2 regions of the Desulfitobacterium hafniense DCB-2 genome follow, and region 1 is predicted to be linked to the other one. Evidence: riboswitches for the same ligand, from Rfam matches in the RefSeq annotation. Region 1 holds a riboswitch; the other holds the start of a gene.
The links. A riboswitch is a leader RNA that binds a small molecule or an ion and turns the genes downstream of it on or off. The one in region 1 is predicted to bind lysine.
Positions count from the first base shown of each region.

Region 2: another riboswitch for lysine. It lies ahead of DHAF_RS11395 (transporter substrate-binding domain-containing protein); the one in region 1 lies ahead of lysA (diaminopimelate decarboxylase).

Region 1 covers NC_011830.1:5,199,022-5,203,444, reverse strand. The annotation lists gene DHAF_RS24315 (putative NPN-dependent ornithine cyclodeaminase) at 1-189, opposite strand, end outside; gene ybaK (Cys-tRNA(Pro) deacylase) at 307-786, opposite strand; gene DHAF_RS24305 (sulfite exporter TauE/SafE family protein) at 919-1,707, shown strand; gene DHAF_RS24300 (hypothetical protein) at 1,789-2,001, shown strand; lysine riboswitch at 2,079-2,253, shown strand; gene lysA (diaminopimelate decarboxylase) at 2,494-3,744, shown strand; gene DHAF_RS24290 (hypothetical protein) at 3,883-4,423, opposite strand, start outside.
Region 2 covers NC_011830.1:2,477,837-2,482,259, reverse strand. The annotation lists gene DHAF_RS11405 (amino acid ABC transporter ATP-binding protein) at 1-397, opposite strand, end outside; gene DHAF_RS11400 (amino acid ABC transporter permease) at 432-1,193, opposite strand; gene DHAF_RS11395 (transporter substrate-binding domain-containing protein) at 1,330-2,178, opposite strand; lysine riboswitch at 2,301-2,482, opposite strand; gene DHAF_RS11390 (rubrerythrin family protein) at 2,674-3,168, shown strand; gene DHAF_RS11385 (DMT family transporter) at 3,348-4,400, shown strand; gene mutT (8-oxo-dGTP diphosphatase MutT) at 4,382-4,423, opposite strand, start outside.

The DNA of each region.
Region 1 (4,423 bases):
CATGCGGCTTTGGGAAGCAAGGAGCCATTGGCCGTTGATTTTAAAGTATTCGGGATAGATTGACATACCATGGAAATGGTCGGGGGCTACCCCATCCTGAAGGACTTCGACAAGGGTGGCATTGGGAGCACTTGCCAAAGGCTCACCGTCAAAATCAGGCGGATTGAACTGAGGAATCCGGAAGCTCATAGAATCTCTCCTTTACCCTGGTAATTCAAAGTGACATAAGGTTAGTATTTACCTCTTGTCCGTCTTCATACAAGGAGAGGAGGGAGTTCAGGGTGTGAGGAGAAGATTTATGTTGATTCAGGCAGGATGAGCGATGGGCCCAACCTTGCCCTGGGTGATCCTGAGCAGGTCCTGAGACAGAGCAAGGATCTGCAAGCCTCGCGTCCCGGCACTTACGGCAATTTTCTCGTGCTGGAGCATATCTTCCTGAAAATAGACGGGGTATTTTTTTTTAGTTCCTAAAGGAGAGACCCCTCCCCGTATATAACCGGTCAGGGGCTGAACTTCTTTGAGAGGAACCACTTCCATTTTCTTGTTGCCGCTCACTTGGGCGAGGGCTTTAAGGTTCAGCTCATAATGGGCAGGGATGCAGGCGATCAGAATGCCTGTTTTATCTCCTCGGGTTACCAGGGTTTTGTAGATCAATTCAGGAGGCATGTTTACCTTTTGGGCGACGGTAGTGGCGGAAAGATCCGCTTCATCCACCTCATAGGGGATTAATTCATAGGCTATACCGGCTTGATCGAGGATGCGGGCGGCGTTGGTTTTTTGAGCCATAAGAATCACCTTTCCTTCTTAACTCACTATAGGAAATACAGGGAATGCTGTCAAGATTCAGAGAAGAAAAGGGAATACTCATAAAGCAGAGGGTCATAAATAGATTAAGTTTAGATTAAAGAGGGTGTTTGTGTGGAGATGTTATCATGGGAATTATGGCTCGCCATGAGTGGAATTACGTTCTTTGCCACCTTTATTCAGGTTTTGACAGGGTTTGGGTTCGGGCTGGTGGCGGTACCTCTGCTCCTTTTTGTTTTGCCCAGCCAACAAGCTCTTTTGGCGGGAATGATTTTATCCATGATGGGTTCCTCGGTGCAGGGGTTCCAAATGCGGCGCTTAGTCCGCCGGGATTTAGTCCTCCGGCTTTTGCTTATAGGGATTCCCGGATTGGCCCTGGGTGTTGTCCTGAGTGGGTATATGAATGAACTGTACATAAAAGGGATGGTGGGAATTATCCTTATCGGCTATGTTGCCTATCAATGGGTGCAACTCAAAAGCAGTGCCCTTGAGAAGAAAGTTCCTGAGGAAGGGGATATCAATGCATCCTCCAAGGGATTTGTCATGGTTGCTTTTTCTTCAGGTTTGCTCAACGGCCTGGCGGCCATTCCCGGTCCCCCTGTTGTCGCGCTGCTCATCAAGCATCTGACCAAGGACGTCTTCCAGGCAACCACCGTTACCTTTTTCTTTTTTCAATACGCTATGACCAGCGCTTTAAAAATTCTTGTGTTTCGGGAAAGCTTCACCCTTCCCTTTGGCATCACCCTCGTCAGTATGATTTTGGCGGTTGTCCTTGGCTATGTGGCCGGTCAGCCTTTTAGAAAGAAAATCAACGAAGCTCAATTCAAGAAACTGGTCTATGGATTGCTTTTCATCATCGGCGTGACTTCCCTTACTGAGCCGCTGAAGGGACTGTTTTTTTGACATGATTTTGGTCGATTCCGGGTACTCTAAAGACAGAATAACAGGACCATGATTTGGTCAGGACAAAAGGAGGAATCCCGGATGAACGACCAGAAGAATACCGGCAAAGAGCTGAAACGGCAATTATGGGAGCCGGCAGGTGTGATCAGCCAGACCCAAGAGTCCGGCTCAAAGGCCATGGATTATGGCGGGCAGCCCAAAGACAGCAGCAAAGGCGGTCAGATTACTTTAGAGGTGGAGGATGTTTTTCATAATCGGGGGGTTATGGAAAATCTGCAGAATGAGAAAAAATAAAGGCAGGGCAATGTATACAGAAGCAATGTATTGACAAGGGTAACATCTTGTTCCATAATGTATAGATAATTCATAGAGTGAATGATAGAGGCGCAGTGTATTAAGAGTAATTATCCCGAGCGGGTCAGGCTAGGACGGATAAGGAAAGGAATCGCTGCCGAAGCAAAGGCCCAGGACAAAGGGTCTTAGCTGGTCTTCCATTGAAAAAATGTAAGACTGTCACCGGGACTCCGGTGGAGTGCTATCTCGTGAAGTTTGAGGCTTAAGCTGATTTTGCCTTAAAAAACGGTTGCGAGGGTACTCGCAGCCGTTTTTTTCACTGTCAGAAAGTATACCTTTGCTGCATACTTTCCTTCAGCATAAGTGCAACCAACGACTTCGCCTTTTTGGATGCGTGATTAAAAGGCACAGCGAAGCCGGGTTTTCTTTAGCAACCAAACTTTAAAATCTCTAGCGGTGGGTAGTCTATAGTATATAGGGGAGGATCAGAATATGGCAGTAAAAAACTTACCTTTTAATCAAGAGCAGTTGCAGAAGATCATGGAGGACTATGGTACCCCTTTTCATATTTATGATGAGGAAGCCATTCGCAAAAACGCCCAAAGACTGCAGGCAGCATTTGCCTGGGCGCCGGGGTTTAAGGAGTATTTTGCCGTCAAAGCTCTTCCTAATCCCTATATTCTGAAGATCCTGGGGGAAGAGGGTTTCGGAGCCGACTGCAGTTCTTTGGCGGAACTGATCCTGGCGGAAAAAGCGGGGATCACCGAGGAGAACATTATGCTTACCTCCAACAATACCCCTGCTGAGGAATTTCAAAAAGCAAAGGATTTATGGGCGATCATCAATTTAGATGATATTACCCATATTGATTATCTGGAAAAGCATACCGGCCTGCCGGAGGTGCTCTCCTTCCGCTATAATCCCGGTTCGCTGCGGGCGGGGAATGCCATTATCGGCAACCCCGAAGAATCCAAATATGGTTTGACCAAGGAACAGTTATTCCAGGCTTACGAGATCGTTCGTGACAAAGGGGTGAAGCGTTTCGGACTCCATACTATGATCATCTCCAATGAACTGAACCCGGATTTCTTCATCGAGACAGCAGAGATGATGTTTGATCTGGCCATAGAGCTGAAAGAAAAACTGGGAATCCGCCTGGAATTTGTGAATTTTGGCGGCGGAATCGGCATCCCCTACCGTCCGGAACAAGAGCCGGTCAATCTGGAAACTATCGGAGAAGGTGTCCGCAAAGTTTACGAAGAGAAGATCGTCGCCAAAGGCTTAGATCCCCTGCGCATCTGCCTGGAATGCGGCCGCATGATAACGGGACCTTACGGCTATTTGGTGACCAAAGTCCTTCATCGCAAGGATACGTATAAAAATTATATCGGTGTCGATGCCAGCATGTCCGATCTGATGCGCCCGGGAATCTACGGCGCCTATCACCATATCACCGTCATGGGTAAGGAAGACCTGCCTGAGGACCACATCTATGATGTGACCGGAAGCTTATGTGAGAACAACGATAAATTTGCCGTGGACCGGGAACTGCCCAGAATCGAGATCGGGGATACTCTGGTGATTCATGATACAGGTGCTCACGGGCATGCCATGGGCTTCAACTACAATGGCAAGCTGCGTCATGCTGAGTTATTGCTGCAGGCTGATGGCAGTGTGAAGCTGATCCGCCGGGCGGAAACACTGGAGGATTATTTTGCCACCTTGGATTTCAGTGAGCTATAGTTCTTAGGTGGGAAGGTAATAGTGCTCCAGCTGAAAGCAAAAAGTCTATTGTATTGAATTAATAGAGTAAGACCGGGGCTGGTGGTGCTCCGGTCTTTTTTAGCATGTGTGAAGGTATGAGTGCGGAGTAAAGATACCCTACTCCACTTTTTGAATGGATAGATATTGATAGCCTTCTTCAGTAAATCGAATAGTATAGGCTTTAGTATAGAAAACCTCTGTATATTGATCATCATAATAATCGACGGTCAGCTTCAGGGTATCATCACTGAGCTGTTCTTTGGCAGCTAATTTCGGGAAACGTTCCCCGCCGAATCCTCCCAGTCCACCGATGACAATCTCCTTGGTCTGCGGCTGGTAGACATCGTGCTGAGGAGGGGAGGCTTCGGCAAAATAGGGGATTAATTGAGCGGGGTCGAAATGGTAGCCGTCAAAATAGCGATCTAATACAGCTTCGATGTCGGCTATCGGCACATGGTATTTATCATCGGTTTTATTATACCATTGTTCCTGAATGTTCTCTTCGCTCGAATTGGTTATGTAGCAAAAAAAACTGTATAAGGTTTCTGAAGGAATATCTTTGGCCTGGGCAAACAGCAAATTATCGGCCAACACGAGGTCGATGCCGGCGCAGTAGTTGTCAACCAGTTCTTCATCAGACAGTTTTAAAGCCTGTTCC
Region 2 (4,423 bases), 2.6 Mb from region 1:
TGTATTGCTCCATCCCTACAACTTTCAGGTATTTCATAGCCACTTCCTCAGCTTCGGCCTTGGAACGCTTCAATAATTTGATTTGCCCTACCATGCAATTGTTCAGGACATTATGGTTATTGAACAGATTGAACTGCTGAAAGACCATCCCCAGCTTTTGGCGGTATTGATAGACATCATGCTGATCATCGAGAATGTTTTCCCCTTTATAGATGATCTGGCCGCCGCTGGGTTTCTCCAAAAGGTTAATGCAACGGAGCAGGGTGGATTTACCGGATCCGGACGAGCCGATAATACAGACCACTTCTCCTTTGCGCACGGAAAAATCGATATCCTTTAAGACTTCATTAGGGCCAAAGGATTTGCTTAAATGTTGAACTTCAATGACTTTTGCCAAGTGTGTTCCTCCTTCCTCAATCGGATCTTGTCCATCAGGTCTTGGTTCTGCGCAGCATACTTTCGGCAGTCTGCACCTGCATTTGATTCATAGTGTAGCTTTCCGGTCCATCCATCCTTCTTTCAATATAACGAAGAATGCGCGTTACCGTAAAGGTCATAATGAAGTAGAGGATACAGGCCACAAAGAAGGCTTCAAAGTAGCGGAAGTTATTCCCGGCGATGGACTTGGTTTGGAAATACAGTTCCGTAACGGAGATCACATTGAGAACAGAGGTATCTTTAATATTGATCACAAATTCATTGCCTGTAGCCGGGAGAATATTGCGGATAACCTGAGGCAATACCACATTGAACATAGTCTGGATATGGTTCATGCCGATGGCATGGGCTGCTTCAAATTGTCCTTTGTCAATGGATATAATGCCGCCGCGGACGATCTCGGCCATATAGGCCCCGGTATTAATAGAAACGATAAAAATTCCCGCAAAGATATGATTCATATGGATGTCAAAAGCTAAGGCGGACCCATAATAAATAACCATAGCCTGAACGATCATGGGGGTTCCCCGGAAAAACTCAATATAGCTTGCCAAAAGAGCATTGACCACTTTCAGTAAAATGCGTTTAATTCCCCGTTCCGGCATGGGGATAGTGCGTATAACACCGATAATAAGTCCGATGAGAGAGCCAATGATGGTACCGATGATGGAGATTAAAAGGGTGAACCCTGCTCCGCGCAGAAACATGGGCCAGTTTTCAGTCAAAATGCGTATGATCCAATCTAAGCTCATCATTTTCCTCCTTACAAAAATATTTATAACCCCATAGTTGATGAGGCATTTTCAAAAACAGGACAAAACCGACTGCATTGAATGTAGCCGGTTTTATAAAACATTATTCCCTGCGGAGCAAAATGTCCTTTAATTCGTCTTAGTTAGCTGCCGGTTGGTTCTTAATCGCATTATCCATGATTTGGATACGCTCTGCTTCAGGAATCCCTTTTAAGATCTCATTGATTTTGGCGGTAAGTTCGCTGCCTTTTTTCACCCCTACGGCAATGGCCGTATCTTCAGGAGAAGTTTTGAATCCATCGGTTAATTCAACCATTTTAAAATCACTGTTGGCCGCCTGGGCACTGACCCCTTCCGGACGTTCGGAAACATAACCGTCAATCATGCCTGATTGTAATGCGACCCGCATAGCCGGGAAGTTATCCATAGCGGTCTGTTTGGCAACTCCTGGGATTTGGTCAATAACACCATAGTGGAAGGTGTTTAACTGAGCCGTAATTTTAGCCCCATTAAAGTCTTTAAGAGAGGTGGAGTTTTCATACTTGCTGCCGCTCTTGACCACGATCACCAGATCGGATTGGTAATAAATATCGGAGAAGTCAATGGTGGCTTTCCGTTCTTCAGTGGGGGACATACCGGCGATAATCGCATCGATTTTCCCGGAAGTTAAAGCAGGAACAAGACCATCCCATTCGGTTTTAACAATGACCAGTTCTTTGCCTAATCCTGCGGCAATTTTCTTGGCAATCTCCACATCGTAGCCACCAGCATATTCAGCACCGCCATCAATTTTGACACCACCGTTGGAATCATTCATTTGCGTCCAGTTAAAGGGGGCATAACCTGCCTCTAAGCCGACTTTAAAGGTATTGATTTCATTCCCTGCGTCCGGTGTTTGGGTATTGCCCTGGCCGCTTGAACCGCAGCCTGTGGCCAGCAGCATGACAGAAAGCAACCCTGCCATCACTATTGATAATTTTCTTTTCATTGGAACCTCTCCTTCTTCTCTTTACCTTTTTCATAATATTTAAAAATTGTGAAAAATAAATGAGACCTGAGTTGGTACTCAGGCCGCAAAAGTCATATTGCTCCTAAACCCCTCTTTTCCCCCGCCGAGATAGCACAACTCAATAAACCGGGACGTCTATTGAGACAGTTCTGCAGTTGTTCACTGCAGACCCAGCCCATAATACTGAGCGTATTAAAAGCTTCGGCGATATTTCCTTCTCCTTGTTTTCCTCGCTGCTCATGCTCCAAAAAGGACTGTTAAATATCGCACCTCTACCTCACCTGCAAAGTGAGGTTCACTATGAATTTATCTTCAGTCTACAATAACATTAGACAGCTTGTCAACCCGAACCGATTTGTATTATGTACTCATCAACTATTTCTTTAGAGGAAATTTAATGAAATTGTAGAATCTAGTTTATACTAGAGAAAATCAAGCACTCTCTAAATTATATTAAGAATTGGAGGATCAACAATGAGTGAACAAAAAACATTACAGCATCTTATGGATGCCTTTGCCGGTGAATCACAAGCCAATCGTAAGTACCTGGCTTATGCCAAAAAGGCCGAAAAAGAGGGTAAACTCAACGCCGCCAAACTCTTTCAGGCAGCTGCCGACGCTGAGACCCTGCATGCCCACAGAGAGTTGGAGCTCGCCGGTAAAGTAGGCTCCACCGTGGATAATCTGAAAGATGGCATCGCCGGTGAAACCTATGAGTTTGAAAGCATGTACCCTGATTTTATTAAAGTTGCCGAAGCAGAAGGCAATAAAGCTGCTGTAACCACCTTTACTTTTGCTATGAAAGCAGAAGAAGTCCATGCCAAGCTCTATAAAGAAGCTTTGGAGAATTTAGACTCAACGGAAGAGGTATTCTATTATCTCTGTCCCGTCTGCGGCAACATCGAAAAATACATCCCCGAAAAATGTTCCATCTGCAATGTTCCCGGGGATAAATTTATTAAATACTAAACCGGATCCGGCTTTACCAATAAGCACGGGCCGCCCGCCAGGGGGGACTCGTGCTTTATTATTATCCATGACTTTTATCCATGGTTTGTATCTGTCTTTCAAGGCTTGAAAAGTCTCGGTCACCCCGCCTATAATTAGATTATACTGAACAGGTGATCGCTTAAAGGAGTTGTGCTTCATTGACGTCAAAAAAGACTTCGGCCATTTTCTTTGCCATCCTTGCCGCCTTGCTTTTCGGGATCAGTTCTCCTGTATCCAAGCTCCTGCTGACGAAAATCCCCCCCACCATGATGGCTGCTCTTCTCTATCTGGGAGCGGGGCTGGGGATGTGTGTTGTTCGCTTATTTAACCATCGCCAAGGAACGGAGGTTAAGGAGGCCCGCATCACCCAGAAAGATTTTCCTTATGTCTTAGCCATGATCATCCTGGATATTGCCGCGCCCGTATTTTTAATGGTGGGCTTAACTTTGAGCTCGGCGGCTCATGCCTCTCTTTTAGGAAATTTCGAAATTGTGGCCACTTCCCTCATTGCCCTGCTTATTTTTCAGGAGTCCATAGGCAAACGCTTATGGGCCGCACTGGCTTTAATCACCTTGGCCAGCATTATCCTTTCTGTGGAGGACCTCAGCAGCTTTACTTTCTCCTTAGGCTCACTCTTCGTTTTGTTATCATGCATTTGCTGGGGTTTCGAAAACAATTGCACAAGAAAACTCGCCATCAAAGACCCCATGGATATTGTCATTCTCAAAGGCTTCGGCTCGGGCTTGGGGGCATTATTCCTGGCACTGTTCCTTAAAGAGACCTTAAGCGGTATCGGGTATATCCTGGGGGCACTTATGCTGGGTTTTGTAGCCTATGGCTTAAGTATCTTCTTTTATGTGCGGGCCCAGCGGGAATTGGGTGCAGCAAGAACCAGCGCCTATTATGCCCTGGCTCCTTTCATCGGGGTGGGCTTATCTTTTGCGATTTTCAGGGAAATGCCCAATGCCTCTTTTCTCGTCGCCTTAGGCATTATGATCGCCGGAGCTTATTTGGCCTCCAGTGAGGATCATGCCCATCTCCACGAGCACCCCGCCATCACTCATGAGCATCGCCACTCCCATAAGGATCCTCATCACAGTCATTCCCACTCCGATTCCTTTGCCGGAGAGCACAGCCATGTCCACACTCATATGCCACTGGCTCATAGCCATCATCACACCCCGGATATACATCACGGGCACATCCATTGAGGCAAATAGTGTGCTATGGGCAC